2 linked regions of the Paractinoplanes brasiliensis genome follow. The protein of the gene in region 1 interacts with the protein of each later gene in a pairwise test. Links are inferred from orthologs where the notes say so. Each region holds a gene or a part of one and is shown on either strand. Other genes may lie near its edges.

Region 1 (11,764 bases):
ACCCGCTTGCCCGCCTTGGCCACCTTGACGCAGGTCGGGTTGATCGGGTTGGACTGTGAACCCAGCGTGCACTGATAGACGCCGTTCGCCGTCGAGACGATGCTCACGTCGGCCGCGCCGCCGAGCGCCCCGCCGGTGACGTCGACCCGCCAGGTGCCGTCCCGGCCGACCGTGGCGACCACGTTGCGGGGCCGGCCCCGGCCGTCGTCGAGCGTGTAGAGAGCCGCGTACGCCGTGTCCATCGCCTGCGCCGCCCGAGCGGCCAGCTCGCTGCGGGCGCGGGACGCGACCTCGGCCGAGGGGGCCTGCGACGCGGACGGGGCGGGCTGCGGGTCGCCATCGGAATCGCCCGAGCACGCCGTCACCCCGGTGAGGAGCAACAGGGCGACGGACGCGGACAAACCGCGTCGGAACATCGAGCGTGGGCGCACCGAGACATTCTCGCCTCCTTCGTCCGTATCGCCCCTCTGCCGGGTTGCTTCGAGCTTCGGCGTGTCGCGCGTGTCGGGCGATGGATCGGCCGGAATCTGGGATCGCCTGTCGGTCTGCGCCGGGGGCGCGGCTACTGTGGTGGCGATTGTCCTGACCGGCGCCGCCGGTACGTACAGCCGGAGGATTGGTTCGCCGTGGCACTGGTGGTGCAGAAATACGGTGGTTCGTCGGTCGCGACGGCGGAGCGCATCAAGCGTGTCGCCGAGCGGATCGTCGCGGCCCGCAAGGCCGGTGACGACGTCGTGGTCGTGGTCTCCGCGATGGGCGACACCACCGACGAGTTGATGGATCTCGCCAACCAGGTCAGCCCGCTGCCGCCCGGCCGCGAGCTCGACATGCTGCTCACCTCGGGCGAACGCATCTCGATGGCGTTGCTGGCGATGGCGATCCACAACCTCGGGTACGAGGCCCGCTCCTACACGGGTTCCCAGGCCGGCGTGCTCACCACCTCGACGCACGGCAAGGCCCGCATCATCGACGTGACCCCGGGCCGGCTGCGCGGCGCGCTCGACGAGGGCGCGATCGCGATCGTCGCCGGCTTCCAGGGCGTCTCGCAGGACACGAAGGACATCACGACCCTCGGGCGGGGCGGTTCCGACACCACGGCCGTGGCGCTCGCCGCGGCCCTGCACGCGGACGTCTGCGAGATCTACACCGACGTCGACGGCGTCTTCACCGCCGACCCGCGGATCGTGCCCGACGCCCAGCACATCAAGCAGATCACGTACGAGGAGATGCTCGAGCTCGCGGCCGGCGGAGCGAAGGTGCTCATGCTGCGATGCGTGGAGTACGCGCGGCGCTTCAAGGTGCCCATCCACGTACGCTCGTCTTACTCGAACAAGCCCGGCACCCTGGTCACTGGATCGATGGAGGACCCTGACGTGGAACAAGCGCTCATCACCGGGGTCGCGCACGACCGGAGCGAAGCCAAGATCACGATCGTCGGGGTGCCCGACGAGCCGGGCGCGGCCGGCCACATCTTCAACACGGTGGCCCAGGCCGAGATCAACATCGACATGATCGTGCAGAACGTGTCGACCGAGGGCACCGGGCGCACCGACATCTCCTTCACCTTGCCGAAGGCCGACGGCCCGACCGCGATGGCCGCGCTCGACAAGATCAAGGAGCAGATCAAGTTCAAGAGCCTGCTCTTCGACGACCACGTGGGCAAGGTGTCGCTGATCGGCGCGGGCATGCGCTCGCACCCGGGAGTCGCGGCGTCCTTCTTCGCGTGCATCGGCGAGGCCGGTGTCAACATCGAGATGATCTCCACGTCCGAGATCCGGGTCTCCGTGGTCTGCCGCGACAGCGACCTCGACACCGCCGTCCGCGCCGTGCACGACCAGTTCGAGCTGGGCGGCAGCGAACAGGCAGTGGTCTACGGCGGAACCGGCCGGTAGCCCGGCCATGGCGCTGCAGCCGACGCTCGCCGTCGTCGGGGCCACCGGTTCCGTCGGGACGGTCATGCTCGAGCTGCTCTCCTCCCGTCGTAACGTCTGGGGCGAGATCCGGCTGATCGCGTCGTCGCGGTCGGCCGGAAAGCAGCTGACCTGCCGCGGCGAGCAGCTCACGGTGGCCGAGCTGACCCCCGAGGCGTTCGACGGGGTCGACGTCGCGATGTTCGACGTGCCCGACGAGGTGTCGCTGCAGTGGGCGCCGATCGTCGCGGCCCGTGGCGTCATCGTGGTCGACAACTCGGCCGCGTTCCGGATGGACCCCGAGGTGCCGCTCGTGGTGCCCGAGGTCAACCGTGAGGCGGTGCAGTACCGCCCCCGCAACATCATCGCCAACGCGAACTGCACCGTGATGGCGATGATCATGGCGATCGCGCCGCTGCACCACGAGTACGGGCTGCGTGAGCTGGTCCTGGCGTCCTACCAGGCGGCCTCGGGCGCGGGCCAGTTCGGCGTCGACACCCTGCACGACCAGCTCAGCAAGGTGGCGGGCGACCGCATGCTGGGTTCCCGCCCGGGCAACGTGCGGCAGGCGGTCGGCGACGACCTCGGCCCCTTCCCGGCCCCGCTCGCCCTCAACGTGGTGCCCTGGTCGGGTGCGCTCGAACCGCTCGGCTGGTCGTCCGAGGAGTTGAAGCTCCGCAGCGAGTCCCGCAAGATCCTCGCGCTGCCGGCCCTCAAGGTCTCGGCCACCTGCGTACGGGTTCCGGTCGTGACCGGCCATTCGATCGCCGTGCACGCCGTCTTCGGCTCCGAGGTCGACGCCGAGGGCGCGCGTCAGGTGCTGCGCAACGCGCCCGGCGTGATCCTGGTCGACGACCCCGAGTCCGGGGAGTTCCCGATGCCCATCGACGCGGTCGGCACCGACCCGTCCTGGGTGGGCCGTATCCGCCGCGCGATGGACGACCCGCGCGCCCTCGACCTCTTCGTCACCGGCGACAACAGGCGCAAGGGCGCGGCGCTCAACACCGTGCAGATCGCCGAGCTGGTCGCGGCCGAACTCGCCCGATGACCGACGTTGTCGAGGTGGTCATCACCGCCGCCGACCCCGAGTGGCTGGCCGCCTTCACCCGCCGCCTGGTCGACGACCGTCTCGCCGCCTGCGGTCACCAGATCGCCGCGATCCGCTCGATCTATCGCTGGGCGGGCGAGGTGCACGACGACCCCGAGGCCCGGATCGCCCTGCACACCCGCGCCGACCTGGTCGACAGCATCGTGGAAAGGGCCAACACCGAGCACCCGTACGACGTTCCGTGCGTTCTGGCGCTGCCCGTGCTCGCCGGCAATCCGGCCTACCTCGACTGGGTGAGGCAGGAGACCACGCCTCCGCGGTAGTGGTGATCCCGTGTCCGCCGCCTCCTCCAGGGAGCGGGGGTCAGGCGCACTCGCCGGTGCGGACTCCGCGGGTGCGGGACAGGCCGGCCTGGGCCACCGGGGCCGCCTCGTTGGCAGTGAGGGCGAAACCGGTGTTCTTGTCGTCGGCTGCGGCGGCGAAGATCACGCCCAGCACCTGACCGTTCGGGCTGATCAGCGGGCCGCCCGAGTTGCCGCTGCGGACCAGCGAGCGAATCGTGTAGATCTCGCGGGTCACGTCGCGTGCGTCGTAGATGTCGGGGCCGGTGATGCGCCCCACATCCCGTACGCGGGCGGATTGGGCGTCATAAGGGCCGTCCTGCGGGTAGCCCAGCACGATCGCGCTCGTGCCCGTCTTGGCCTGGCTGCGGACGAACGGCATCACCGGCGCGGTCAGGCCCGGCACGTGGAGGACGGCCAGGTCACGGGCCGGGTCGTAGACGACCACGGTCGCCGGGAGGCGGCGGCCGTTCACCTCGACCTCGGTCTCGCGGGTGCCCGCGACCACATGGGCGTTGGTCATGACCCGCTCGGCGGCGTACACGAAACCGGAGCCCTCGATGCGCCGCGAGCAGCTCGGCGCCGTGCCCAGCACCTTGATGACCGAACGCTTCGACTTCTGGACGATCTGGGAGCCCTTGAGCGCCGGGTCGGGCGCGGCCACCTCTTTGGCCTGGGTCGGGGTGAGGCCGCCGAAGACGTCGGGGAAGCCGCTGGTGTCGAGGGTGTCGCGCAGCGCCGCCGACAGGGCCTGGGCCTGATCGGGCATCAGGCTGTTGATGCCGCCGAGGATGGCGCTGTTGCGGACCTCTTTGTTGAGGGCCGGGAACGGGGTCGAGCCCAGCGGCACCGCGATCAGCCAGGCCACCAGCAGCACGGCCACCAGCGAGATGGCCGCGCCACCGGCGTCGTCGGCCCGTTGCAGCGGGCGGCTCTGGATCGCGCGGCGCAGGTGGGTGCCGAGCCAGCCCGCCAGGGTCTGGCCCAGCACGGCCAGCGCGAAGATGGTGACCAGCGAGACGACCAGCCGCGCCGACGGGTCGGAGAAGCGGTCGGCGATCAGCGGACCGACCTGGAGGCCGATCAGCACCCCGCTGAAGAAGCCGCCGAACGAGAGCGCGCCGATGACGAAGCCCTGGCGATAGCCGCTGATCGCGAAGATCAGCATGAGCAGGATCAGGATGCCATCGACCACGGACCCTCACCCAGCGTAGAAATCGACGACGGACACGACCTCAGCGTAGAGGCGCTCGGCCAGGGGTGGCTCACGGCAGAACCTCGTCGGGCGCCCCGCCCCGGGCCGCGGGCACCGGCGCACTGGCGTCGGGCAGCTCGACCAGGGCACCCGGCGCCCAGGGCCGGGCCCAGCCCGCCATGTCGAGCAATGTCGAGATCACCCCTGCCGTGAAGCCCCAGACGAGAAGACCCCGGACCTGGAACGCGGGACCGATCCAGCCACTGGGGTGTCGTACCCGGATACGGTTCTGCGGGTCCACCAGTTCACTGATCGGCAACCGGGCCACGTGGGCGACCTCGGCCGGCTGCCGCGGGCTGACCGGATGCGGGCGCCGCCACCAGGCCAGCACCGGCGTGACGACAAACGAGCTGACCGGGATGTAGAGGTCGGGCAGCAGCGCCAGCACCTCGGCCCCGGCCGGGTCGAGGCCGACCTCCTCGTTGGCCTCGCGCAGGGCGGTGGCCACGGCGTCGGCGTCCTCCCGATCGGTGGCGCCGCCGGGGAAGGCGGGCTGGCCGGCATGGTTGCGCATGGTCGCGGCGCGCTGCAGCACGAGCAGGTCGGGGCCGGAATCGCCCTCGCCGATCAGCACGAGCACGGCGCTGGGCCGTCCGCCGCCCGCCGGGGGACGCAGGGTGGTGAAGTCCTCGGTACGGCACGTCGCGACCCGGGCCAGCAGCGGGTCGAACCACCCGGGCAGGCCGTCGGGGCGGCCCAGCACCTGCCCCCGGCTCACGGGGTCACCGTCACGCCGGTGTGCGTGCGGACCAGCTCGGCCAGCTCGGGGGCCTCCAAGGGCAGCAGATGCGCGTACGCCCGGCCGGCCGGGTCGAGGAAGACGGTGATCGGCAGGCTGATGCGGCCCAGGTTGTTCAGCAGCGTGCTCTTCTCGTCGAAGAGGGTCGGCATGCGCACGCCGGCGTCGGTGGCGAACGAGGCTCCCTTGTCACGCTGGTCGCCGGTGTCGACGCCGAGCACGGTGAGCCGGCCGGTCGTCCGGTCGGCGAGGCTCTGCATCACGGGCAGCTCGGCCCGGCACGGTCCGCACCACGACGCCCACAGGTTGATCACGGCCGGTCCGCGCAGCTCGCGCAGCGACACCTCGTCGTCGCCGTCGAAGCACGGCAGCGTCAAATCGGGCAGGCTTGCGAGCGCCAAGCCTCCAGCTGAGGCGGCCGGCTGCGGGGCTGAAGGCGGGGCGGCGGACGGTGGTGGTGCGATCAGCGTGTCGCAGCCGGCGAACGGCGAAGCGACCGCCGGTTCGTCGCTGGTGCAGGCGGCGGTTGCCGCAACGACCAGCAGCACAAGCGGCAGAGCGAGCAGCCGCCGTCCCCGTGACATTGCAGCCGGCGGGCCGGGTGGGCGGTGGAACAGGGCCTCGGTGGGCCGCTGGGGGCTCACGGAACGTCAGGCGCGGCGACCGCCGCGGCCGGGACGAGCTCGGGGTCGACCCCGGCGGCGACCGCCAGCTCGCGGGCGCGCGGGCCCTTGAGCAGCTTGGCCGCGGCGGCCGCCTCGGTGGGGCCGGTGCCGTAGGACGGGCACATCGACGCCAGCGTGCAGGCGCCGCAGGCGGGCTTGCGCGCGTGGCAGACCCGGCGGCCGTGGAAGATCACCCGGTGCGACAGCATTGTCCAGTCGCGTTTTTCGATCAGGTCGGCCACCAGAAACTCGATCTTGACCGGGTCGTCCTCGGAGACCCAGCCGAAACGGTTGGTCAGGCGGCGGAAGTGGGTGTCGACAGTGATGCCGGGGACGCCGAACGCGTTGCCGAGGATGACGTTGGCCGTCTTGCGGCCGATGCCGGGCAGTGCCACCAGCTCGGCCAGCGTGGCCGGCAGCTCGCCGTCGTGCCGCTCGATCAGCGCCTGACCCAGCTTGATCAGCGAGTCGGTCTTGGCCCGGAAGAAGCCCGTCGGCCTGAGCAGGGTCTCGAGCTCGGTGCGGTCGGCCGCGGCGTAGTCGGCGGCCGTCTGATAGCGCTTGAACAGCTCGGGGGTGACCTGATTGACCCGTACGTCGGTGGTCTGTGCCGACAGGATCGTGGCCACGGCCAGCTCGAGCGGGGTGGTGAAATCGAGCTCGCAATGCGCGTCGGGATGCGTCTCGGCCAGGACACGGGCCATCTTGCGGGCCCGCCGCTTGCGCCCGATGGGCGTTTCCGCCGCGAACCGTTTTGCCGCTGCCACCGGAGTCACCGCTAAAGAGTACGTCGCCCCTGCGACAAGAAACGTCACGCGGACGGCGTGATCGAACCGTCCGCGGCGATCGTGGCGCCGGTGTCGGGGAAGTCGGCCGCGGTGAGCTGGGCGACCAGCTTGCGGCCCTGCTCCTTCGACTCGTCACGGGTGGGCAGCCCGTTGGAGTTCATGTACGTCGAGAGCAGTTTGCCGCCCGCGTACGACCCGTCCTTGCCCAGCGTCACCCGCAGGATCCCGCCGTACTTGAGGACGCCGCTGCGCGACAGGGTGCGTCCGCCGCCCGCGAAGTTGCCCAGGCTGTACGCGATCAGTTTGCCCTTGTAGAACTCCATGCCCCGCAGCACGTGGGGCCCGTGCCCGACCACCAGGTCGGCACCCGCGTCGACGACTGCGTGACTGAACTTGATCGGGTCGCCCCTGTTCTCGCCGTGGAACGTCTCGGTGCCCGGCCGCACGTGCTGCATCGTGGCGCCCTCGGCGCCCATGTGCACCTGCACGACGACGAGGTCGGCCCGCTCCTTGGCCTGGCCGACGACCGACCGGGCCTGGTCGAGGTCGAGCAGGCTGTTGGCCCCCGCGTACGACGAGAAGCCGACGACCGCGACCTTGACCCCCTTGACCTCCGCCACGGTGATCTCGTCGGTGTTGCCGGTGGCCTTGATGCCGGCCTGGTCGAGCGCTGCCCGGGTGTTGCGCGCGCCCTGGACGCCGAAGTCACGGGCGTGGTTGTTGGCCGTGTTGACCAGGTCGAACCCGCCGTCGACGAGGTGTTTCACGTACGACGGCGGGGACCGGAACGCGAAGCAGTTGGGCGACGGCGGGGACCCGCACTTGGAGGCGCTGGTGTTCTCGGTGAGCGGCTGCTCGAGGTTGCCCATCACGAGGTCGGACTCGAGGCCCGGCTTGACCGAGTCGAAGAACCCCTTGCCGTCGGCCGGCGGCATCCGGCTGGGCGCGTTGCTCATCATGATGTCGCCGGTGGCCGACAGTGTGACGGTGCCCTCATCGGCCGCGGCCGCCTCGGTCGGCGGCAGGCTGGGCGCGGACGAGGACCGCGCCACGGTTTCGGGCGCTCGCCACTGGGCCGTGGAGCCACCCCCCGAGTCGCGGTTCGCGAAAGCGACACTTCCGACGCCGACGGCGGCCAAAACCGCCAGGACAATCGCGACAGTAAGGACAGGGCGCCCGAAAATGCCCGGCCTTCGATGTGGGGGGTGGGAATTCATCGATCGCGACGATACCTTCAGGTGGCGTCGCGGACGAACCGTCGAAAGGCTTGTCGTTGCCTCCACCCGGCGACGAAAGATACTGCCCGTCACGGCGGGACCGGTTACCCTGCGGTATCTAGATCAAGGGGTGCCCGCCCGATTCCCGCCCGCGTGCGCCTAGACTGATCGAGCGCAGGCGTTGCGCGTGTTCGGAGGTGCGGCGATGGATGAGGTACTGGCGCGCAGCGGGATCTTCCAGGGCGTGGACCCGGAGGCCGCCGAGGCGCTCGCCAAAGAGATGGACACGGTCGAAGTCCGCAAGGGCGACGTCCTGTTCAACGAGGGCGAGGCCGGTGACAGCCTGTACATCGTGCTGTCCGGCAAGATCAAGCTCGGACGGCGAGCGGCCGACGGCCGGCAGAACCTGGTTTCGATCATGGGCCCGTCCGACATGGTCGGCGAGCTCTCGCTCTTCGACCCCGGTCCCCGCACGGCCACCGCGACCGCGGTGACCGACGCGCGGCTGGCCCGGCTCAAGAAGACGTCGCTGCGTCCGTGGCTCAACAACCGGCCCGAGATCGCCGAGCAGCTGCTGCGGGTGCTCGCCCGCCGCCTGCGCCGTACCAACGACGCGCTGGCCGACCTGATCTTCACCGACGTGCCCGGCCGGGTCGCGAAAAACCTGCTGCAGATGGCGGGCCGGTTCGGCACCCGCGACGGTGGTGTGCTCCGCGTCACGCACGATCTCACCCAGGAGGAGCTGGCCCAGCTCGTCGGGGCGTCCCGCGAGACGGTGAACAAGGCTCTCGCCGATTTCGCCTCGCGGGCCTGGCTCCGGCTGGACGGCAAGAGCGTGATCATCCTGGACCCCGAGCGCCTCGCGCGGCGCGCCCGCGTCTGACCCGTATCGCCGGGCCGGGGCTGTCCCTTCGGGGCGGCCCCTACAAGCCGTGCATTACCCCCTGAAAAGGGTACAAACCAGCAGCTTTCGCATCCGTGTCGCACCCGCTTGACCACTCGTTGTGGAGGTGGTCGAGAGGCACCGGCGGATACGAGAGGGCGCGGCTTTGAACATGGTGGGGGGCGTACAGCGCATCGGGGTACCGACGTGACAGTGCTCGGCACCGCCGTCGACCCGCGCACCCCCGGCTATCCGGAGGCCCGTAACGCCACCCTCGACCGGCTCGACCGGCTGGAGGCGGCGCTGGAGGAGGCCCGCGCGGGCGGCGGCGAGCGGGCGGTCACCCGGCATCACGCCCGTGGCAAACTGCTGCCCCGGGAACGCATCGAGATGCTGCTCGACCAGGACGGCCCGTTCCTGGAGCTGTCGCCGGTCTCGGGCTGGGGCACCGAGTTCCCCGTGGGCGCGGGCGTGGTCACCGGCATCGGCGTGGTCGAGGCCGTCGAGTGCATGATCATCGCGACCGACCCCACCGTCGAGGGCACGGCCGCCAACCCGTACGCGGTGGAGAAGATCCGCCGGGCCGCCCGTATCGCCGCGGCCGACCGGTTGCCGCTGGTGAACCTGGTCGAGTCGGCCGCCGAGACCCCGGGGGCCGGTCCACCGCCGGGCGGCAGCATCGCGCGCGACCTGAGCCGGCTGTCCACCCGGCGGGTGCCCGCCGTCTGTGTCGTCTTCGGGCCGACCAGCGGGGACACCGCGTACCTGCCCGCCCTCGCCGACTACACGATCATGGTGCGCGGACATGCCAAGAGGCTGACCCATTCCCGTCCCCGGGCCGGCGCCAACGGTTCCGACGTCCGCGCTCCCGCCGATCAGCTGGCCGAGGACGAACGCGACGCGCTGCGCCTGGCCCGTCAGTGCGTACGCCGTCTGAACTGGCGCAAGTGCGGCCCCCCACCCCGCACGTTCCCGCCCGCCGAGCCCAAGTACGACGCCGAGGACCTGCTCGCGCTGGCCGGGCCGTCCACCCTGTTCGACCCGCGCGAGGTGCTGGCCAGGCTGCTCGACGGCAGCGAGTTCGACGAGTTCAAGCCCGCCGTCGGGGCCGCCGTGCTGGCGGGCTGGGGCGAGCTGCACGGCTACCCGGTCGGGGTCCTGGCCGCCGCCGACGTCCCACCGACCGCCGCCGACACCCAGAAGGCGGTGCATTTCATCCAGCTCGCCAACGCCACCGACACGTCCCTGCTGCTCCTGCAGCGCGACGACGCCGGCATCCTCGGCTCCGGGACGGTGGACGCGCTCGCGCACTCCACCGTCCCGCTGCTCGCTCTCAACACCGGACGCACCGGCGACCCCCGCTTCGCCTTCAGCTGGCCTGCCGACGGCCCGGCGGCCGGCGGGGACGACGACGGCGTCATCGACCCCCGCGACACGCGCACCGTGCTCGGCCTCTGCCTCTCCGCCGTGCACAGTGCGGTCGTCGAGGGCGCCGGGCACGTCGGCACGTTCCGACCCGGAAAGGTGGACCAGTGATCCGACGTCTTCTGGTGGCCGACCGTGGCGAGACCGCCCGCCGGGTGTTCGCCACCTGCCGCCTGGTCGGCGTCGAGACGGTCGCCGTCTATTCCGGCGCCGATTCCGACGCCCCCCACGTCGGCGAGGCCGATTACGCCGTACGCCTCGACGGCGGCACGCCCCGCTCGTCGTACCTGCGAGGCGACCTGATCATCACCGCGGCCCAGCGTTCCGGCGCCAACGCGATCCACCCCGGCATCGGCGAGCTGGCCGAGGACCCCGACTTCGCCTCGGCCGTGGCCGACGCCGGGATGATCTGGGTCGGCGCCCCGGCCAAGACGCTCGGCGTGCTGCGCAGCAAGCGCGAGACCAAGGCGCTGGTCGCGGAGGCCCGGGTGCCGGTGCTGCCCAGCTTCACCGACCCGTCCGAGGTGCCCGGCTTCCCGGTGCTGATCAAGCCGGACACCGGCGCGGGCGGCGCTGGGCTGCGGGTCGTGCGGGACGCGGCCACCCTGCTCGAGGCGCTCGCCTCGACCAGGCGCGAGGTGGGCGGCGAGGTCTACTGCGAGCCGTACGTCGAGGATGTGCGCCACATCGAGGTGCCGATCATCGCCGACGAGCACGGCGCGGTGATCCCGTTCGGCGAGCGCGAGTGCTCGATCCAGCGCCGCTACCAGAAGATCGTCGAGGAGACGCCGTCCCCGGCCGTCGACCCGGGGCTGCGCGAGGAGCTGTGCCGCGCGGCCATTGTCACGGTCCGGGCGCTCGGCTATGTGGGCGCGGGGGCGGTCGAGTTCCTGCTCGACACGAACGGCGACTTCTGGTTCCTCGAGCTCACCCCGACCCTGCAGGCCGAGCACGCGGTCACCGAGTGTGTGTCCGGCTACGACCTCGTACGGCTGCAGTTGCTCGTCTCGGAGGGCGGGAGCCTGCCGATGCCGGGCCCGCCGCCGATCCGGGGGCACGCGATCGAGGTGCGGCTCTGCGCCGAGGACCCGGCGTACGCGTGGCTGCCCGCGACCGGCACGCTGCACCGGTTCGCCGTGCCCGACGTGGCCGGCCGGTTCCGCCCCCTGCCCGCCCCCGGCCTGCGGCTCGACGCGGGCGTGCGGGACGGCTCGGTGATCGGCGTGCACCACGACTCCACGCTGGCCAAGCTGATCGCCTGGGCGCCGACCCGGCAGGAGGCGGCCCGGATGCTGGCCTCCGCACTGACCCGGGCCCAGATCCACGGCGTGGCCACCAACCGCGACCTGCTGGTGCGGGCCCTGCGCCACCACGCGTTCCGCACCGGCGACGTGGACACCGGCTTCCTCGACCGGCGGCCCGAGGTGTTCGCCCCGCTGCTGTCGGCGGTCGATGCCGTACGCCTGTCGTGCCTGGCCGCCGCGCTGGCCGGC
Region 2 (12,076 bases), 2.1 Mb from region 1 along the record:
CCATCGTCCAGTCCGGGAAATCGCGGACGTCGATATCGTGGACCGAGACCAGGGCGACGTTCCCGTGCCGCGGATCCGCCGCGATGCGGCCGAACGTGGCAGTGACCTCCTCCCGGCCGCCTTCCAGGCATTGCAGGAAGAACTTCCGGTTGAACAGCAGGACACCGGTCAGACAATTACGTTCGTTGTTGCTCCGTGCCGTATCCAGGATCGCCTCGACACCTCCGGGGCCGAGCTCCCGCTTCTCGCTGAAGTAGATCAGTCGCGACATCGTCATGGTCCGACGCTAAGCTCCGACGGCCCGCGTCCGCAGGCCAAGCCGAGGGTCCACGGACGAAGGCCGACACTCCCACCCCAAGAGGCGCGACAGCGCCCTTTCCGCGCTGGTCGCCCTGGTGGGCGCGGTAGGTTTCGAACCTACGACCCCTCGCTTGTAAGGCGAGTGCTCTCCCACTGAGCTACGCGCCCGGTGTGAAACCGGAACCGACATCCTACCTAAAGGTCAGCCAGCGCCGCCCGCCAGGGTTTCTGGTCTCGGGGCTCGCCGGGGCTCAGCATCTCGGCGAAGCGGATGATGCCGGCGCTGTCGATGAGGAACGTGCCGCGGTTGGCCATGCCGCCGCCGGAGTTGAAGACGCCGTACGACTGGGCGACCGCCCCGTGCGGCCAGAAGTCGGCGAGCAGCGGGAAGTCGAAGCCTTCCTGCATCGCCCACACCTTGTGGCTGTAGACGGAGTCGACGCTGACCGCCAGGACCTGCACGGTGTCGTTCTGGTAGTCGGGGAGGCGGTCGCGGATCTCGGCGAGTTCGCCCTGGCACGTGCCGGTGAACGTGAAGGGGTAGAAGACCAGCAGGACGGCTTTGCGGCCGTGGAAGTCGGCCAGGCGTACGGGCTGGTTGTTTTGGTCTTTCAGGGCGAAATCGGGCGCGGGGGCGCCGACCGGGACCGTCATGCGGACAACCCTAACCGGACCGGCACCCGCGGGACGCCGGTCGGGCTGGGGACGCAGTGAGCTACTTCTTCTTGTTGCCCTTGGGGGAGACCAACCGGGCGCCGGTCCAGTCCTTGCCCGCGTTGACCGTCGAGGTCTGCTGCAGGCCCGCGGTGGGGGCCGACTCGCTGATCTCGCTCGGTTCGACGTGGTTGTCCCGGCCGGCTTTGGGGGTCAGCAGCCACACCACGCCGTTGTCGGCGAGGGGGCCCAGGGCGTCGGTGAGGATCTCGAAAAGGTCACCGTCCCCGTCGCGGTACCACAGCAGCACCGCGTCGACGACTTCATCGGTGTCTTCGTCGACCAACTCGCCGACGCGTTCGGTCAGGGTGTCACGAAGATCCTCGTCTACGTCGTCGTCGTAGCCCATCTCCATGACCACCATGTTCGGCTCGAAGCCGAACCGGTCCGCCAGGCTGCGTACGCCGTCGGCCTGACCAGCGGTCGCGCTCACTGTCTAAGTCCTCCTAGCCGTCGAGTTACCAAAACCTGGGGGTAGTCCACACACTCCGGGCTCTCGGCGCAAGTGGCGCACCGGGTGTGTGGCAATTTACCGCGCCAGCAGGGCGCGGGCACCCTGTGTGATGGCATCCTCCCCCACCAGCACATGCTGTGCGGCCGGACCCAGCGGAATCAGTGAGTCGGCCGAGGCGATTCGCCTGGCCGCGCCCACGAAACCGCCGTCCACCAGGGCCGCGAGCACGCCCTCGCCGACGCCTCCGGAGCGGCGGGTCTCGTCGACGATCAGGACCCGGCCGGTCGCGCCGGCCTCACGGACCAGGTCGTTGACGGGAAGCGGATTCAACCAGCGGAGGTCCACCACTCGGGATCCGTAGCCCTGCTCGGCGAGCTGGGCGGCAACACGCAGCGACATCCGGAGCCCGTTGCCGTACGTGATGATGGTGAGGTCTTGGGCGTTGCCGAGCGGGTAGGTGCGGGCGCGCCCGATCGGCACGTGCTCGGTGGTCCAGGCGCCGGGTCCGCTGTACGGGGCGAGCCACTCGTTGTCACCCTGCTGATAGAGGTCGCGGGTGTGGTAGAGCGCGATCGGCTCGAGGAACACGCAGACGCTGCCGTCGGACGCCGCCGAGGCCAGGCAGGAGCGCAGCATGGGCGCGGCGTCGCTGGGCCGGCTGGGCACGGCCAGGACCAGGCCGGGAATGTCGCGTAGGACGGCGAGCGAGTTGTCGTTGTGGAAGTGCCCGCCGAACGTCTGCTGGTAGGCCAGCCCGGCCACCCGTACGACCATGGGGTTGCGATAGGCCCCGGAGGAGAAGAACGACATCGTGGCCGCCTCACCCCGCAGCTGGTCCTCCGCATTGTGGAGATAGGCCAGGTATTGGATCTCGGGGACGGGGAGCATGCCGTCGAGACCGGCGCCCAGAGCCAGCCCGAGGATCGTGGTCTCGTCGAGCAGGGTGTCGAAGACCCGTTCGTCGCCGAAGCGTTCCTGCAGGTGCTTGGTGACCCCGTAGACGCCGCCCTTGCGGCCCACGTCCTCGCCGAAGACGAGCACGCCGGGGTCGTACGCCAGCGCGTCGGTGAGTGTTGCGTTGATGGTCTGCGCCAGCGTGAGCGGCCCGGACTGCTCGGGCAGTTTGCCGCCGAACGCCCGGGAGCGGGCCGCCGCGCCGGGCCCGAGTGCGCGGGTGGCGACCTCGGTGATCATGTGGGCGGCGCGCAGCGGGCGGCGCGGGGCGAGCGGGGCGACGATCTCGGCCACGTTGGCGAGCTTGGGTTCGCCCAGCACCTCCTCGGCGACCTTGCGCACCTGCCAGCCGACCTCGTCGTAGCGGGCGATCACCTCGTCCGGCCCGAGCAGCCCGGCCTCGACGAGCAGGCGCGCGGTGGCGATCAGCGGGTCCCGCTCCAGGTCACGGCTGATCTCGTCGGCCGTCCGGTAGGCCACCTCGGCGTCGGCGCCGGCATGACCCATCAGCCGTACGGTCGACAGGTGCAGCACGGCGGGCCGGCGCTCGCGGCGCACGTAGCCCACGGCCTCGATCGCCGCGTCGTAGGTGGTCGTCAGGTCGCAGCCGTCGGCCGCCGAGTACCGCAGGCCGGGCCGGGACTGCAGCATGGCCGCCAGCCAGCCGTCGGGTGTGGGCACGCTGATGCCCAGCCCGTTGTCCTCACAGATCAACAGCAACGGCAGCGGTACGCCGGTGTGCTCGAACCAGCCCGCCGAGTTGAGAGCGGCCGTGGCCGTCGCGTGGTTGACCGAGGCGTCGCCGAACGAGGCCACGGCGATGGCGTCGCGGGGCCATCGGCTGTCGGGGCGCGGCCGGGCCAGCGAGAAGGCCAGCCCGACCGCCCGGGGCAGGTGCGACGCCACCGTGGAGGTGGTCGGGACGATGTTGGCCTCGGCGCTGCCGAAGACCTTGTGCCGGCCCCCGGCGATGGGCTCGTGGGCCGAGGCGACCACGCCGCGCAGCACGTCGCGGGCCGCGTCGGGCAGGCTCTTGGCGCGGGCGGCGAAGAACGCGGCCGAGCGGTAGTGCAGCAGGGCCGGGTCGGTGGGCAGCAGCGCCGCGGCCACGGCGGCGTTGCCCTCGTGGCCGGACGATCCGATCGTGTAGAAGCCCTCGTTGAAGCTGCGCAGCCAGCGGGCCGCGAGGTCGAGGTGGCGGCTGGCCAGCTGGGCGTCGAACAGCTCGAGGGCGCGGGCGCCGGTGAGGGTGGAGCCGTCGCGGACGGCGTCGCCGGGTGCGCGGCGGGCCTCCGGAAGCGCGAGGCCCGACACAGCGTCCCTGAATCGCTCGTCGAGGTTCTGCGGGGTGGTCACCTGACCAGCATTGCCCACCCGGGCGAAGCCCGCCATGCCGGAAACCGGCGATCATCGGGTCGTCGGGGCGTGACCTGGGACGGGCTGGCAGACTCGGTTCATGCGTACCGAAGTGATCACGATCCGGACCGGGTCGCGTCCCGTGGTGCGGGACATCACGCGCGAGGCCGAGCGGTTCGCCGAGTCCGAAGGGGACGGGCTGCTGCACGTGTTCGTGCCGCACGCCACGGCCGGGCTGGCGATCATCGAGACCGGGGCGGGTTCGGACGACGATCTGCTGGCCGCGATCGACCAACTGCTGCCGGCCGAGGACAGGTGGCGGCACCGGCACGGCTCGAAGGGGCACGGGCGCGACCACGTGCTGCCGGCCTGGATCCCCCCGTACGCGTCGCTGCCCGTGATCGGCGGCCGGATCGCCCTGGGCACGTGGCAGTCGATCTGCCTCGTGGACACCAACGGAGACAATCCGGAACGCCAAGTAAGGTTCAGCTTTCTGCCCGGCTAGAAAGTTACTGGTCAGTACGTGTGTCGCGGATCGCGTACCCGGACGGTAGGCGTGACGATGCGCACGGCTAAGGGGCAGGATGGAGACATAACCCGCGCGACTCACACAATGGGCCGCTCGGTCCGACACCCGACCAAGAGGAATGCCTGTGGCCACGGAGCGCAAGCGCCCGGTGATCAGCGACGGCCTGCCGAGCCAGCTTCCGGACATCGACCCCGAGGAAACGAACGAATGGGTCGAGTCGCTCGACGGAGTCATCGACGAACGCGGCGCCAAGAGAGCCCGTTACGTTATGTTGCGCCTGCTCGAGCGGGCCCGGGAGCGTCAGGTCGGCGTTCCGCCGCTGACCTCGACGGACTACATCAACACGATCCCGCCGGAGCAGGAACCCTGGTTCCCCGGCGACGAGTTCGTGGAGCGCCGGATCCGGGCCTACATCCGCTGGAACGCCGCGATGCTGGTGCACCGCGCCCAGCGGCCCGAGATCGGCGTGGGCGGGCACATCTCGACGTACGCGTCGAGCGCCAGCCTCTACGAGGTCGGGATGAACCACTTCTTCCGGGGCAAGGACCACCCGGGTGGCGGCGACCACATCTTCTATCAGGGCCACGCCTCCCCCGGCATGTACGCGCGGGCCTTCCTCGAGGGCCGGCTCAGCGAGAACGACCTCGACGGGTTCCGCCAGGAGCTGTCCCACCCCGGCGGCGGCCTGCCGTCGTACCCGCACCCGCGGCTGATGCCGAACTTCTGGGAGTTCCCGACGGTCAGCATGGGCCTGGGCCCGCTGAACGCGATCTACCAGGCGCGGTACAACCGCTACCTGCACAACCGGGGCATCAAGGACACCAGTCAGCAGCGCGTGTGGGCGTTCCTGGGCGACGGCGAGATGGACGAGGTCGAGTCGCTCGGCGCGATCGGCCTGGCCGCCCGTGAGGAGCTCGACAACCTCACCTTCGTGATCAACTGCAACCTGCAGCGCCTCGACGGCCCCGTACGGGGAAACGGCAAGGTGATCCAGGAACTGGAGTCGTTCTTCCGCGGCGCCGGCTGGAACGTCATCAAGGTCGTCTGGGGCCGCGAGTGGGACCCGCTGCTGGCCGCCGACACCGACGGCGCGCTCGTCAACCTGATGAACGTCACGCCCGACGGCGACTACCAGACCTACAAGGGCGAGTCCGGGGCGTACGTACGGGAGAACTTCTTCGGACGTGACCCGCGCACCCGCAAGCTGGTCGAGCACATGAGCGACGACGAGGTCTGGAACCTCAAACGCGGCGGTCACGACTACAAGAAGCTGTACGCGGCGTACAAGGCGGCCACCGAGCACACCGGCCAGCCGACCGTGATCCTCGCCAAGACGATCAAGGGCTGGACCCTGGGCTCGCACTTCGAGGCCCGCAACGCCACCCACCAGATGAAGAAGCTCACGCTTGACGACCTCAAGGGCTTCCGCGACCGGCTCTACCTCGACATCAGCGACAAGCAGCTCGAGGACAACCCGTACCTCCCGCCGTACTACCACCCCGGCGAGAAGTCCGACGAGATGCAGTACATGCTCGAGCGCCGCCGTGAGCTGGGCGGATCCATCCCGACCCGGCGCACCAAGGGCAAGGTGCTGCGGATCCCCGAGTCGAAGGCGTTCGGCGACGTCAAGCGGGGCAGCGGCAAGCAGAAGATCGCCACCACGATGGCGTTCGTCCGCCTGCTGAAAGACCTCATGAAGGACAAGGAGTTCGGCGCCCGCTGGGTCCCGATCATCCCGGACGAGGCCCGTACGTTCGGCATGGACTCGCTCTTCCCGACCAAGAAGATCTACTCGCCGCACGGCCAGACCTACACCTCGGTCGACCGCGAGCTCTTCCTGTCGTACAAGGAAGCGACCAACGGCCAGATCCTGCACGAGGGGATCAACGAGGCCGGGTCGACCGCGAGCTTCATCGCCGCCGGCACCTCGTACGCCACGCACGACGAGCCGATGATCCCGCTGTACATCTTCTACTCGATGTTCGGGTTCCAGCGCACGGCCGACGAACTGTGGGCGGCGGCCGACCAGATGACCCGGGGCTTCCTGCTCGGGGCCACCGCGGGGCGCACCACGCTCAACGGTGAGGGCCTGCAGCACGAGGACGGCCACTCGCTGCTGATCGCGGCGACGAACCCGGCTGTGGTCGCCTACGACCCGGCGTTCGCGTTCGAGATCGCGCACATCGTCGAGGACGGCCTGCACCGGATGTACGGCGAGAAGCAGGAGAACGTCTTCTACTACCTCACCGTCTACAACGAGCCGGCCGTGCAGCCCGCCGAACCCGCCGAGGTCGACCGGGAGGGCCTGCTCAAGGGCATCTACCGGTACGCGGCGGCGCCCGAGGCGAACGGTCCGAAGGCGCAGCTGCTGGCGTCCGGCACCGGCATGGCCTGGGCCCTGAAGGCGCAGACGCTGCTCGCCCAGGACTGGGGCGTGAGCGCCGACGTCTGGTCGGTCACCTCGTGGACCGAGCTGCGCCGCGACGCGATCGAGGCCGAGGAGCACAACCTGCTGCACGCCGGCGATCAGCCGCGCAAGCCGTACATCCAGCAGAAGCTGGAGGGCACGGAGGGCCCGGTCGTCGCGGTCAGCGACTTCATGCGGGCGGTGCCCGACCTGATCGCCCGCTGGGTGCCGAACGACTACACGTCGCTGGGCACCGACGGATTCGGCATGAGCGACACCCGGCACGCCCTGCGGCGTCACTTCCACGTCGACGCCGAGTCGGTCGTCGTCGCCACGCTGCGCCAGCTCGCGCTGGGCGGCAAGGTGCCGTCGCACGTGCCGGCCGAGGCGGCCAAGAAGTACGCGATCGACGACGTGAACGCGGCTCCGGTCGGCGAGACCGGCGGCGACAGCTGAGCAACTGGGCAAACCGCCGGATCCGCTCGAAAGCGGGCGGATCCGGCGTCTACGTCTCAGCTCGTCCCTCGCCCCGCCGATAAGGCTAGGTGGGACGGAACAGCCGTGGGATGCAGATCAGTCACAAGCTCCTCGCCCTGGGCCTCGGCGGGGTGATCGGGACGGCCGCCGTGCTGGTGCTCGTGGGCGCCGGGGAGAGCGGCAGCTTCGCCGCAGGAACCGAGCGCGAGGTGGTGGCGCAGAACGCCGCCTCCCTGGAACGCACCACGGCCGACGTGACGACCCTGGTGCAGTCGGTCGGCGACGAGGTGCAGAACAGCGTCAACGTCAGCATGCGCGCGGCCGCCGAGCTGCTGGCGCAGCGCGGCGGCGCCCGCTTCTCCGACGAGACGACCACGTGGACGGCCACCAACCAGGTGACCCAGGCCAAGACCTCGGTACGCCTTCCCCGGCTCACCGTGGACGGCACGTGGCTCGGGCGCAACGACGACTTCAAGGTGACGACCCCGTTCGTCGACGACGCGGCGAAGCTGTCCAGTTCGGTGATCACCGTGTTCCAGCGGATGAACGCCGCCGGCGACCTGCTGCGGGTCGGCACGACCGTGAAGGCCGCCAACGGCGCCCGCGCGATCGGCACGTACATCCCCGCGACCGGCCCGGACGGCAAGCCCAACACGGTCGCGGCCGCGATCAAGGCGGGCAAGCCGTACCGGGGCGTGGCCCAGGTGGTCGGCACCCCGTACGTCTCGGCCTACGACCCTGTCAAGAACGCGGCGGGCGAGGTCATCGGCGCCCTGTACGCCGGCATCCCGCAGACCGAGGCGCTGGCCAACCTGACCGAGGCGGTCGAGGCGGGTGAGGTCGGCGCGAACGGCTGGCTCACCGTCTTCAGCACCGCGGCCGCCGACCAGGGCCGGGTCGTCGCCTCCAACACCCGGACCGCGACGGGCAGTGCCGACCTCGAGTCGACCGATGCCGCCGGCGCCGAGTGGGTCAAGGAGCTGGTGGCCAAGGCGCCCACGCTCACCGAGGGACAGACCTGGACCACCAAGTACCAGCTGCCCGGTTCGGGCGGCGCCGAGGCCGGGCCGACCACCACGACGGTCGCCTTCTACGCGCCGTACTCCTGGGCCATCGTGGTCGGCGGGTACGACAACGACGCGGCCGGCCCGGTCAACACGGTCCGCGACGGGCGTTCGGAAATGCTCTGGACCCTCGTCGTGGCGGCGGTGCTGCTGACGCTGATCGGCGGCATCATCGCGGGCGTGCTGGCCCGGCGCATCTCGCGCCGCCTGGCCGGGCTGACCGGGGGGCTGTCCCGGCTGGCCGAGCGCGATCTGACGGTGACCGTGCCGGTCCACGGCACCGACGAGATCGCCACGGCGTCGGCCGCCCTCAACACGGCAGCCGGGCAACTGCGTACGGTGATGATCGAGGTCACCACCGCGTCGCAGGAGGTGACCTCGACCGCCGGGCACGTGGCCGCGACCGGCGGCGAGCTGGCCGGCTCGGCCGAGGCGGCGTCGAGCCGCGCGGGCGCGGTCAACCACGCCGCCGAGAGCGTCTCGACCGTGGTGCAGACCGTGGCCGCGGGCGCCGAGGAGATGGGCGCCTCGATCCGCGAGATCTCGAGCAACGCGCAGGACGCGGCGGACGCCGGCCGCGACGGCGTGGGCCTGACCGCGACCGCCGCCGGCGTGATCGGCGAGCTGCGCAACTCCACCACCAAGATCGCTGACGTGGTGCGGCTGATCGCCGGCATCGCCGAGCAGACCAACCTGCTGGCGCTGAACGCGACCATCGAGGCGGCCCGGGCCGGCGAGACCGGCAAGGGCTTCGCCGTGGTCGCCAACGAGGTCAAGGAGCTGGCCCAGGAGACGGCGCGGGCCACCGAGGACGTGACCGCGCGGGTCGCAGCGATCGAGAACGACACCACCCGGGCGGTCGACGCCATCGAGGCCATCACGGCCCGGATCGCGCAGGTCAACGACTATCAGACGGCGATCGCGGCGGCGGTCGAGGAGCAGGCCGCGACGACCGCCGAGATGGCCCGCAACATTTCCGAGGTGGCGTCGGGCAGCCGGGACATCGCCGAGGGCATCGGGGTGGTCAGCGGCGCCGTGGAGGGCACCCGCGCCTCGGTGTCGGTGTCGCATCAGGCCGCCGACGAGCTGAACTCCACCGCGCGACGGCTGACCACGCTGGTGAACCGGTTCACCGTGTAGGCGTACGGCGGCGCCGGGACGCACGTTAAGTGTTCGTTCGAATGCGTTCCGGAGTATGGACCGGTGGTGCGAGATTTCCGTAAGCTGCCCCCGTGGGTGGCAACGGGGCCTTCCCGAGAGATCGGTGATCCTCTAATCTCCGAGGAAATACGCCCCATCAGGAGGCCGGATGGCCGTCGCTCACGGAGTCCCCGTCCTCGCCACGCCGGTCGAACCCGTTCGCCGGTCGTGGATCGGGTTGTTGTTCGCGGCCAACCTGGGGCTCTGGATGGCGTACTTCACGCCGATCCAGGTGCTCCTGCCCGAGCAGGTCGCCGAGATCACGCCGGACAGCAAAGAGCTGTGGCTGGGCGTCGTCACCGGCATCGGCGCGGTCGTGGCCATTGTGGTCAACCCCCTGGCGGGCGCGCTCTCCGACCGTACGAGGATCAAGCTCTTCGGACGCCCGTACGGGCGAAGGCATGTCTGGACGCTGGCCGGGTGCATCCTGTCGGTGCTGTCGATCGCGGTGCTGGCCGAGGCGTCCAACCTGCTCACGGTGATCGTGGCCTGGTGCTTCGTGACGGTCGGCATCAACGTCATGCTGGCCTCGCTGACCGCCGCCGTGCCCGACCGGGTGCCGATCGCGCAGCGCGGGCTGGTGTCCGGCTGGATCGGCATGCCGCAGGCGCTCGGCCTGGTCATGGGGGCCATCCTGGTCACGGCCGTGTTCACCGACATCGGCACCGGCTACATCGCGCTCGGGCTCGGGCTGGTCGTGCTGGCCGTGCCGTTCGCCCTGCTCACCAAGGACGACCCGCTGCCGCCGGGCACCAAGGTCCGGGCCCGCTGGAAGATCGACCTGCGTGGGCACCCCGACTACATGTGGGCCTGGGGCACCCGGTTCCTGGTGCAGCTGGGCAACGCGCTGGGCACGCTGTACCTGCTCTACTTCCTCGACGACGCGGTCGGGCTGGACGACCCGGACACCGGCCTGCTCTACATGATCCTGCTCTACACGGTAGGCATGATCAGCACCGCCATGATCGGCGGCTGGCTCTCCGACCGGGTCGGCCGACGCAAGATCTTCGTGATCTGGTCGGGCGTGCTGATCGCGATCGCCGCCACCCTGCTGGCGATCTGGCCCACCTGGACGATCTCGCTGGTCGCGGCGTTCCTGTTCGGCATGGGTTTCGGCGTCTACCTGGCCGTCGACACCGCGCTGATCACCCAGGTGCTGCCCAGCCAGGCCGACCGGGCCAAGGACCTGGGCGTGATCAACATCGCCAGCGCCGCCCCGCAGGCGCTCGGCCCGTTGCTGGCCGCCCCCATCGTGACCAGCCTGGGCGGCTACCCCGCCCTGTTCGGCGCCACCGCGCTGGTCAGTCTGGTCGGGGCCGTGGCGGTGGTGAAAATCCGCTCGGTGCCCTAGGTAGTCTGGTCGGGTGACTGTTCGCGTACGCTTCGCCCCCTCCCCGACCGGCATGTTCCACGTCGGCGGCGCCCGCTCGGCGCTGCAGAACTGGATCTATGCCAAGCAGCACGACGGCGTCTTCGTGCTCCGGATCGAGGACACCGACGCCGCCCGCAACCGTCCCGAGTGGACCGAGGGCATCATCTCCGCGCTCGACTGGATCGGGATCGAGCGCGGGTCGTACGAGGGACCGCATTTCCAGTCGTCCTACGCGCAGGACCACACCGCGGCGGCCACCCGGCTCTACGGCGAAGGCAAGGCCTACTACTGCGGTTGCAGGCGCGAGGACGTCATCGCCCGCACCGGCAACCAGCACACCGGTTACGACGGCTTCTGCCGTGACAAGGGCTACGGGCCGGGCGAGGGCCGCGCGCTGCGCTTCCGCACCCCCGACGAGGGCGAGACCGTCGTCGAGGACCTGGTGCGCGGCAAGCCCACCTTCGAGAACAAGCTGATGGAGGACTTCGTCATCGCGCGCAGCGACGGCTCGGCGGTCTTCCTGCTGGCCAACGTCGTCGACGACATGTCGATGGACATCACGCACGTGATCCGGGCCGAGGAGCACCTGCCCAACACGCCCAAGCAGCAGCTGCTGTGGGAGGCGCTGGGGCACACCCCGCCGGTCTGGGCGCACGTGCCCGTCATCGTCAACGAGAAGCGGCAGAAACTGTCCAAGCGCCGCGACAAGGTGGCCCTGGAAAGCTACCGCGACGAGGGCTACCTGGCCGCCGCGATGAAGAACTACCTGATGCTGCTCGGCTGGGCGCCCTCCGACGACCGCGAGATCGTGCCGTGGCAGGTCATCGAGGAGGAGTACCGCCTCGAGGACGTCAACCACGCGTCCGCGTTCTTCGACGTCAAGAAGCTGCGCGCGTTCAACGGCGACTACATCCGCGCCCTCTCGGTCCCCGAGTTCATCCAGCTCTGCACGCCGTGGCTGAGCGGCACCGACACGATCCCGGCCCCACCGTGGGAGCCGGCCGCGTTCGACGCCGAGGTGTTCACGGCCGTGGCCCCGCTCGCGCAGACCCGCATCGCGGTGCTGAGCGAGATCGTGGAGTACGTCGATTTCTTCTTCCTCGACGAGCCGGCGATCGACGAGGCGTCGTGGGCCAAGGCGATGAAGGAGGGCGCGGCCGACATCCTGGACGCCACGGTCGCCGCGTTCGAGCGGCTCGACGTGTGGTCGGCCGAGCCGCTCAAGGCCGCGCTCGAAGAGGTGGGCATG

What was found.
Region 2: the proteins of nth (region 1) and aceE interact in binary tests that used the Escherichia coli proteins (3 or more experiments, as listed by UniProt). The link is inferred for Paractinoplanes brasiliensis from one-to-one orthologs.

The regions. Positions count from the first base shown.
Region 1 is NZ_SNWR01000001.1:3,888,612-3,900,375, forward strand. The notes cover bases 4,835-7,811. They hold nth (endonuclease III), read right to left. Parts: upstream 6,735-7,811; coding sequence 5,934-6,734; downstream 4,835-5,933. Other genes in these bases: C8E87_RS17455 (NUDIX hydrolase), read right to left, coding at 4,835-5,272; C8E87_RS17460 (TlpA family protein disulfide reductase), read right to left, coding at 5,269-5,937; C8E87_RS17470 (CapA family protein), read right to left, coding at 6,770-7,811. Outside these bases: C8E87_RS17430 (hypothetical protein), read right to left, coding at 1-431; C8E87_RS17435 (aspartate kinase), read left to right, coding at 627-1,892; C8E87_RS17440 (aspartate-semialdehyde dehydrogenase), read left to right, coding at 1,900-2,958; divalent-cation tolerance protein CutA, read left to right, coding at 2,955-3,281; C8E87_RS17450 (MarP family serine protease), read right to left, coding at 3,322-4,494; more of C8E87_RS17455, read right to left, coding at 4,565-4,834; more of C8E87_RS17470, read right to left, coding at 7,812-7,963; C8E87_RS17475 (Crp/Fnr family transcriptional regulator), read left to right, coding at 8,169-8,846; C8E87_RS17480 (carboxyl transferase domain-containing protein), read left to right, coding at 9,054-10,382; C8E87_RS17485 (acetyl/propionyl/methylcrotonyl-CoA carboxylase subunit alpha), read left to right, coding at 10,379-11,764. UniProt on the Escherichia coli protein: DNA repair enzyme that has both DNA N-glycosylase activity and AP-lyase activity. The DNA N-glycosylase activity releases various damaged pyrimidines from DNA by cleaving the N-glycosidic bond, leaving an AP (apurinic/apyrimidinic) site.
Region 2 is NZ_SNWR01000001.1:1,828,113-1,840,188, forward strand. The notes cover bases 4,082-7,370. They hold aceE (pyruvate dehydrogenase (acetyl-transferring), homodimeric type), read left to right. Parts: upstream 4,082-4,431; coding sequence 4,432-7,170; downstream 7,171-7,370. Other genes in these bases: C8E87_RS07880 (YjbQ family protein), read left to right, coding at 4,082-4,283; C8E87_RS07890 (methyl-accepting chemotaxis protein), read left to right, coding at 7,281-7,370. Outside these bases: C8E87_RS07855 (BLUF domain-containing protein), read right to left, coding at 1-277; C8E87_RS07865 (peroxiredoxin), read right to left, coding at 496-954; C8E87_RS07870 (DUF3052 domain-containing protein), read right to left, coding at 1,016-1,447; C8E87_RS07875 (thiamine pyrophosphate-dependent enzyme), read right to left, coding at 1,544-3,814; more of C8E87_RS07880, read left to right, coding at 3,879-4,081; more of C8E87_RS07890, read left to right, coding at 7,371-9,395; C8E87_RS07895 (MFS transporter), read left to right, coding at 9,565-10,806; gltX (glutamate--tRNA ligase), read left to right, coding at 10,820-12,076. UniProt on the Escherichia coli protein: Component of the pyruvate dehydrogenase (PDH) complex, that catalyzes the overall conversion of pyruvate to acetyl-CoA and CO(2).